Regions from separate parts of the Salinivibrio sp. IB872 genome, predicted to be linked through region 1. Evidence: riboswitches for the same ligand, from Rfam matches in the RefSeq annotation. Region 1 holds a riboswitch; the other holds the start of a gene.
The links. A riboswitch is a leader RNA that binds a small molecule or an ion and turns the genes downstream of it on or off. The one in region 1 is predicted to bind lysine.
Positions count from the first base shown of each region.

Region 2: another riboswitch for lysine. It lies ahead of BZJ18_RS02395 (Na+/H+ antiporter NhaC family protein); the one in region 1 lies ahead of lysC (lysine-sensitive aspartokinase 3).

Region 1 covers NZ_MUFO01000051.1:8,835-12,973, reverse strand. Annotated here, with positions in the region: gene metH (methionine synthase) at 1-1,349, shown strand, start outside; gene lysC (lysine-sensitive aspartokinase 3) at 1,389-2,774, opposite strand; lysine riboswitch at 2,860-3,044, opposite strand; gene BZJ18_RS15030 (pyridoxal-phosphate-dependent aminotransferase family protein) at 3,272-4,139, shown strand, end outside.
Region 2 covers NZ_MUFO01000003.1:77,812-81,950, reverse strand. Annotated here, with positions in the region: gene BZJ18_RS02405 (lytic murein transglycosylase) at 1-391, shown strand, start outside; gene BZJ18_RS02400 (H-NS family histone-like protein) at 471-896, opposite strand; lysine riboswitch at 1,173-1,353, shown strand; gene BZJ18_RS02395 (Na+/H+ antiporter NhaC family protein) at 1,439-3,022, shown strand; gene BZJ18_RS02390 (thymidine kinase) at 3,152-3,733, shown strand; gene cspD (cold shock domain-containing protein CspD) at 3,846-4,067, opposite strand.

The DNA.
Region 1 (4,139 bases):
TTATTGATCTCGGCGTGATGGTGCCGACCGATAAAATCCTGTCGGTGGCCCGAGAAGAAAACGTCGACATTATTGGTTTATCGGGTCTGATCACCCCATCGTTAGATGAGATGGTGAACGTGGCGAAAGAGATGGAGCGACAAGGGTTTGATATTCCTCTGCTGATTGGCGGTGCGACCACCTCCAAAGCCCATACCGCGGTGAAAATTGAGCAGCATTACCATGCGCCCGTGGTCTATGTACCCAACGCGTCGCGTGCGGTTGGGGTGTGCTCCTCGTTATTATCCGAGACGCAGCGACCTGATTTTGTCGCGCGTTTGGCCAAAGAGTATGACACTGTGCGTGAGCAGCATCAGCGTAAAGCGCCCCGCACGCCACCGGTGACCTTGGAGCAGGCTCGCGATAACAAGTGGCAAACGGATTGGGCAAACTATATGCCTCCGCAACCGGCGAAGCCGGGCATCCATGTTTACGATGATGTTTCGATAGCGACCTTACGTCAGTATATCGACTGGACGCCTTTCTTTATGACGTGGTCTCTCAGTGGCAAATTCCCCGCGATTTTGGATCACGAGCTGGTGGGGGAGGAAGCCCGTCGCTTGTATCAAGACGCCAATGCTTGGCTCGATCGTTTCGAGGCAGAAGGCTTGGTAGCGGCAAAAGGGGTGTGTGGCCTCTTTCCTGCCAATAGCGTGGATGATGATATTGAAGTGTATACCGACTCGTCACGACAAACGGTGAGCACGATATTGAATCATTTGCGCCAGCAAACACAAAAGCCGCGTGGTGCGAACTATTGCTTGTCAGACTTTATTGCGCCGAAAAGCAGCGGTCAGCCGGATTGGATTGGTGCATTTGCGGTGACAGGCGGTATTGGTGAGTATGCTTTGGCGGAAGAGTACAAAGCGAAAGGGGATGACTACAACGCGATCATGATCCAAGCGGTGGCGGATCGACTCGCAGAAGCCTTTGCGGAATATCTTCACCAGCAAATTCGGATCACCTTGTGGGGGTATGCGCCCGATGAGACGCTCGATAACGACGCCCTGATCCGCGAACAATACCAAGGGATCCGGCCAGCGCCAGGTTATGCCGCCTGTCCTGAACACAGTGAGAAAGGCAAGATTTGGCAATTGCTATCGGTAGAAGCGCATACGGGGATGACACTTACCGAAAGCTATGCCATGTGGCCGGGCGCGTCGGTTTCGGGTTGGTATTTTTCCCATCCAGAGTCACGTTACTTTGCGGTAGCGAAAATTCAAAACGATCAACGTGATAGCTACGCGGCACGTAAAGGCTGGTGTCTTGAGGAAGCTGAAAAGTGGCTAGGCCCTAATCTTAATGCCTAACCGAGAAAAGCCAGCGCACGCTGGCTTTTCTTTTGGGTTTTACTCAAAAAGCTGTGTATGTAAACGCTGCACCACCTCGGTGGCACTGTCGTCATCAACCACCATACAGACATTGTGATTACTCGCGCCATAACAAATCATGCGCAAGGTGGCGGTATCTAAGGCGTTAAATACCGGCGTCACCGCCCCCGGAGTATGACGCATCTCATTACCAATTAAGGCGACCACGGCCAAGTGTTGGCAAACGTCAACATGGCACAAGGTCGAGAGTTCCTCCAAGGCGGCATCAGGCAAACGGGGCACCTCACCTTGTGTATTGGTTTGATCGAGTGTCAAAGACACACTGACTTCGGAGGTAGTGATCAGATCGACGGAGATCTGATAGCGCGCTAGGATCGCGAAGACGCTGGCAAGAAAGCCATACGCTTGGAACATCGTCAAGCTGGTCAAGGTCACCATGGTTTGATTTCGGCGCAACGCAATGGCGCGGAATAGGGGGGATGATTCCGCGTGTTCTCGGATCCAAGTCCCGCCTTTTTCCGGCGCACAGGCCGCCCCGACAAAGACAGGAATATGCTGGCGTACCGCGGGTAATAGCGTGGACGGGTGGAGCACTTTGGCGCCAAACGTCGCCATCTCCGAAGCTTCACTAAAGCTGATCTCAGCAATAGGACGTGCTTTGGCAGCGAGGCGTGGGTCGGTAGTATAAATGCCCGGTACATCGGTCCAAATCGCCAAGCTTGTTGCCCCGAGCGCTTCGGCAAACAAAGCGGCACTGTAGTCGCTGCCTCCTCGGCCAAGAGTGGTCGTTCGTCCTTCTTTGTCGGCACCGATAAAGCCTTGGGTCACGAGAATGTGATTGTCTAGCTGCGCATTCAAGCGCTGACACTGTTGCTGAGTTAGGGCGATATCTGGAATAGCGTGACCAAATTGGCTATCCGTTTTCAAATATTCGCGGGCATCAATCCGAACTGCGGGCAGGCCAAGATGGACGAGCAAGCGAGTAAACAGGTGCGTAGAGGTAAGCTCGCCACAGGCAACCAAGGCATCGGTAAGCGCTTCGCTCGGGGCCTCACAGGCTTGCTCACTCAAGGAGATAATCTGCTGGTGGAGCGTTCGCACTGCTTCTTGGGTGTGATGACAAGCGGGCAAAGCTGCCAGTATTTGCTGGTGGATAGCGTCTATTGCATCCAGTGTGTTTTGGCGTAAGACATCGTTTTTTATGCCTTGGGCTAAGGCGACAAGATGGTTGGTGACGCCGGCACATGCGCTAATCACTACAAAACGGGTCTCAGGATGGCGCATAATCACTGCGGCACTTTGTTGCATGGCGGCAAAGGTGCCAACACTGGTGCCGCCAAATTTAGCGACTGAAATAGATGGTAACGGGTTCACGTCCTTTTCCCCTTTTGAGCTCGTGCTCATTGATTCAACATATTTAAAAGTCAGTGGGGAACATCAGAAGTCACGTCGCAAACGCGAGCAAAAAGGAAGAGCAAACGGCAGGCATTCTGCCAGAAGCGCTCCACCTGTCTGTCCAAATGGATGACAAGTGACAGCCTGAAGGATTCAGCCTTCATGGCCGGCGGCTCCTTACCCTGTCGGAACCCCCTCGGCATCGCCTCCCCTGATTATCACGCCTTGGAGTAGGGCTCCGCGTGATAACTGCCTGAGTGATGCACCTCTTCTGTATGTTCGGCCATGTGTTGATCCACATGGTGAGTGGTTACATTACGGGCGCTGGTGAGTGGTTGTCAACCGCCAATTGAGTTGCAAAGCGACGATCAGGCACCTATATCGCTGCTATCCGCCACCCGTTGAATATGCGCTCTAGCACGTAAGTTCGCAATGTGACAATGGGGCGATGAACACAAAGTATGCTATAACGGAAAGCGCAAATTTAGCAGACACAAGGATAGGTTATGGCAACTTCAATTTCCGATATCCGCTCATTTCAGCCGATAGAGCGCACCCTGATGGGCCCTGGCCCGTCTGATATTTCTCCGCAAGTGTTGCAGGCGTTGAGTCGTCCGACGTTGGGACATCTCGATCCCCTTTTTATTGCGATGATGGATGAGGTCAAACAGCTCTTACAATATGCCTTTCAGACCGAGAATCCGTTTACCATTGCGGTCTCTGCCCCCGGGAGTGCAGGAATGGAAGCGTGCTTCGTTAACCTTGTAGAGCCCGGTGATACCGTGATTGTCTGTCGCAATGGGGTGTTTGGTGACCGAATGCGAGAAAACGTTGAACGCTGTGGTGCGCATGCGGTGATGGTTGACGATGCATGGGGCGAGCCTGTCAGCCCCGACAAGGTTGAAGCGGCATTAAAAGCGCATCCAGAGGCTAGCATCGTCGCGTTTGTTCATGCTGAAACCTCCACGGGCGCTTGCTCAGATGCGCAAACACTGGCGACGCTGGCGCGCGAGCACGGCTGCCTTACCATTGTTGATGCCGTAACATCACTTGGCGGTGTACCCTTGAAAGTCGATGAATGGCAACTTGATGCGGTCTACTCTGGTAGCCAGAAATGCTTGTCATGCGTCCCGGGCTTATCGCCAGTCACCTTCTCGGCGCGTGCCGTTGAAAAAATGCAAGCGCGCACCCACAAGGTGCAAAGCTGGTTTCTCGATCAAAGCTTAGTGCTGGGCTATTGGAGCGGTGACGGCAAACGCAGTTATCACCATACTGCACCGGTCAATAGTCTGTATGCATTGCATGAATCATTGCTCAAGTTATATCAAGAGGGAATTGAAAACGCTTGGCAGCGTCATCGAACCATGCATCAAC
Region 2 (4,139 bases), on a different contig from region 1:
TGATGGGAACCAAGATGGTAAAAAAGATATTTGGCAAACGGAAGCTGATGTCTTTGCTTCTGCGGCGAACTATCTAAAACAAGCTGGCTGGGACGATACGTACACATGGGGACGCCAAGTTAAATTACCAAAGCATATAGATAGGAATAAACTTGGTGTCGAAAGTAATAAGGCGCTGTCATTAAATCAATGGCAAACACTGGGTGTAACGCGTCTTAATGGCCAAGCGTTGCCGAATGTCGATATTCAAGCTTGGTTGATTCAGCCTGATGATGAACTTGGACGAGCTTATTTGGTTTATAACAACTATCAAAGCTTGTTGAAATGGAACCGTTCGCACTACTTTGCGTTAGCAGTCAGTCATTTGGCAGACCGGATAAAGTTTGGTTAATGGGTGATGATAGAGATTCTACGAATCAGATAAAAAAAGAGGCCGTCCGGCCTCTTTTTTTTATCTTCATGTGCAACACTTAGGCTTGTTGGCCAGGGATCAAGAAGTCTTCTAATTTCGCGCTACCATTTTCGGTTGCTTCACGGATCACTTTCGGCATACGACCTTGACCGGTCCATGTTTTTACCGAGCCGTCGCTATCAGTGTATTGATATTTAGCAGGGCGTGCCGCGCGCTTGCCTGTTGATTTAGACTTGCTTGCACCACCTAATAATTTCATGAGTTCATCAGGTTCAATACCATCGGCGATTAACATCTCACGGTATTTTTCTAGTTTCGCTAGGCGTGCTTTTTCTTCTTCTTGCGCTTGACGCTCAATCTCTTCACGTTCTTCAACGACGGTTTGTAGCTTTTCTAACGCTTCTTTAAGTTGCTCGGCGGTCATTTCTTTCGCGACAGCACGTAAGCTGCGTAGGTTAAGTAACGCTTTCATTGCATCAGACATTATTGGGTTCCTATTTGATTTATATGTTAATTGAACGGATGGTAACAGTATAAGTGAAATATGCAATATTACATAAAATAATTAGAGCCTATTTTTCATTATTTATTTTCTGTTCGCAATATTTGTTACCCATGTTTAAGGGTGTTTTTTAAAATATGCCTAAAATTTGGGTGGTTGCGACTGATTTCATCGACACTTGATAGTGTGACGTTTTAAGTGGTGGCTTTTTGTGCGTGAACAGTTGCGATAGTGAACATCTTGTGTAGAATGCTCCACTCTTAACGTAGAGGTGCGTTGTTTATAAGTAATGTGCACGAGGGTGATGCCAGTGACCGCACATGAAAGGATCCAACGCCGAAGCCAGTAAGGCCATCATGCCGACTGTGCTGGGGCTGTTACCGAATAGGGGCAGCACTGCCATAGTAATTAGGACACACTATGGAGCGCTACTGTAGGAGGCAAGTTGTTTGCTGTGTGTTACCACGCCTTACCAGTCTTCGTTTCTGCAGTAGATCTCCAACCAATTGGTTGATATTGAGATCATGAACTTAACAGACTTTTCTTCATCCGCTTTATCGTTACTTCCACCCTTGCTGGCTTTGGGCCTTGCCATTGCAACACGTCGCGTGCTGTTGTCGCTAGGCATGGGGATTGTACTCGGTACCTTACTACTCGCTGACTTTTCCCTAGGAACATCGGCGCAATACCTTTTTGATGTGGTTGCCGGCCTATTTGTGGCTGAAGGCAGCATTAATAGCTGGAATATGAGTATTCTTGCTTTCCTCGTACTACTCGGGATGATCACCGCTTTATTGTCCCTCTCTGGAGGAACACGAGCGTTTGCAAATTGGGCACAGAGCCGAATTAAAAGCAAACGAGGAGCAAAATTACTGGCGGCTTTCTTGGGCGTATTTATTTTCGTAGATGACTATTTTAATAGCTTGGCAGTGGGGGCTGTTTCGCGCCCTGTGACCGATCGCTTCCATGTGTCTCGAGCCAAGCTGGCGTATATTCTCGATTCGACTGCCGCACCTATGTGTGTTATCACTCCCGCTTCGAGCTGGGGCGCTTATATCATTACTGTCATAGGCTCGATTTTAGTCGCACATGGGGTGACTGATTACACGCCGCTCGGCGCCTTTGTCACCATGATCCCGATGAACTTCTATGCAATCTTTGCGCTTCTGCTGGTTTTTGCAGTGATTTGGTTTCAGCTTGATATTGGCCCCATGCGTCAATTTGAATACCAAGCAAAAAAAGGCAGTCGCTTAGGGGATGAAAGCGACAATTGTGCCGATCTTTGTGACGATCTTGGGATTGAAGAAAGCGAGCACGGCACGGTTTCTGATCTGGTGTTACCGATTGTGGTCCTCGTTGTGGCGACCATCAGTGCGATGCTCTACACCGGCGCACAAGCGTTAGCGGGTGACGATGTATCCTTCTCAGTACTCGGCGCGTTTGAGAATACTGATGTAGGCATGTCCCTTCTGATGGGAGGCGCAGCTGGACTTATCGTTGCCTTAGCCATGACAATCAAACAAGGGATTGGAGCGCCTGCGATCAGCAAAACCTTATGGGTTGGGGCGAAATCCATGTTTGGGGCCATTCTTATTCTGCTGTTTGCATGGTCTATTGGCCATATCATCGGCGATTTGCAAACGGGTAAATATCTGTCTTCATTGGTGCAGGGCAATATGCCATCTGAGCTACTCCCTGTTGTGCTCTTTTCACTCGCGGCAGTGATGGCATTTGCGACCGGCACCTCATGGGGAACCTTTGGTATCATGCTACCGATCGCGGGCGATCTGGCTGCGGCGACGGAAATTTCCTTGATGTTACCTATGCTGTCGGCGGTATTAGCCGGTGCGGTGTTTGGTGACCATTGCTCACCGATCTCAGATACCACCATCTTGTCATCTACAGGGGCACGCTGTGGGCATATTGATCATGTCTCGACACAGTTACCTTATGCGATTGGTGGCGCTCTGGTGTCCGCGGTTGGCTTTTTGGTCCTTGGCTTTACCGCATCACTATGGTTGGCATTTGCCGCCACGACACTGGCCTTTGTCGCGCTTTGTTTTGCGCTACTGTGGCTGAAAAAGCGCCCGTGCAAAGCCATGGCCTAATCTCGCTCGTAACTACCTCATAATAGGATTGAGCGCAAAGCCCCGCTGGTCGGGGCTTTCCTTTTTGATGAGATCCGGTAGCATGCTGGATTGATTTTAAGCCTGATGACCGAATAACCCGAGATAACAATGGCGCAGCTTTATTTTTATTACTCCGCAATGAATGCCGGTAAGTCGACAACACTTTTGCAATCAGCCTTTAATTATCAAGAGCGAGGCATGCAGCCCCTGTTATATACAGCGGCAATCGATGACCGATATGGTCAGGGAAAAATTAGCTCACGAATTGGTTTAGAGACAGAGGCGCACCTGTACCACAATGAAACCAATTTATTCGAACATGTTTCAGCCATTCAAGAACACGAAAAAGTAGACTGCTTGTTACTGGATGAGAGCCAGTTTCTCACCAAGCAGCAAGTGCTTGAGTTAACTGATGTGGTCGATAAATTGCGTATTCCTGTGTTGTGTTATGGATTACGCACAGACTTTCGAGGAGAGCTATTTGAAGGCTCTCAATACTTACTCGCTTGGGCGGATAAGTTAGTAGAACTAAAAACGGTTTGTCATTGTGGTCGTAAAGCCAATCGAGTGATTCGCCAAGATGCGAATGGCAATGCGATCGCTGATGGCGATCAAGTTGTGATCGGTGGTAACGAGCGTTATGTATCGGTTTGCCGGTTGCACTATAAGGAAGCTCTTGGCTTACTATGAGCATGGCCTGCGATGGGCGAGTGTCTCTATAAGGTAGAGCGCGCCGAGTACGAAAAAAAGCGAACGCAATGCGCTCGCTTTTTCCTTTGTAACCGTCGCGAATAACGCGTTGTTATTTCGCTGCTTCTTGTTCAACGGGGACGATTTGGCTCGCATGGTAGCCTTTCGGTCCTTCTTGAACCTCGTAGCTGACGGTTTGACCCGCTTTCAACGTCCTGTATCCGTCCATTTGGATTGTTGAGTAATGCGCAAAAACGTCGCCTTCTCCTTCTTCAGGACAAATAAAGCCGAATCCCTTGGCATTGTTAAACCATTTTACTGTACCAGTTTCCATGCGAAACATCCCTCTTGCATCAAACTTTTGCATACCTTGCAATAAACTAAGTGCCCACTCATGACCTCTGCG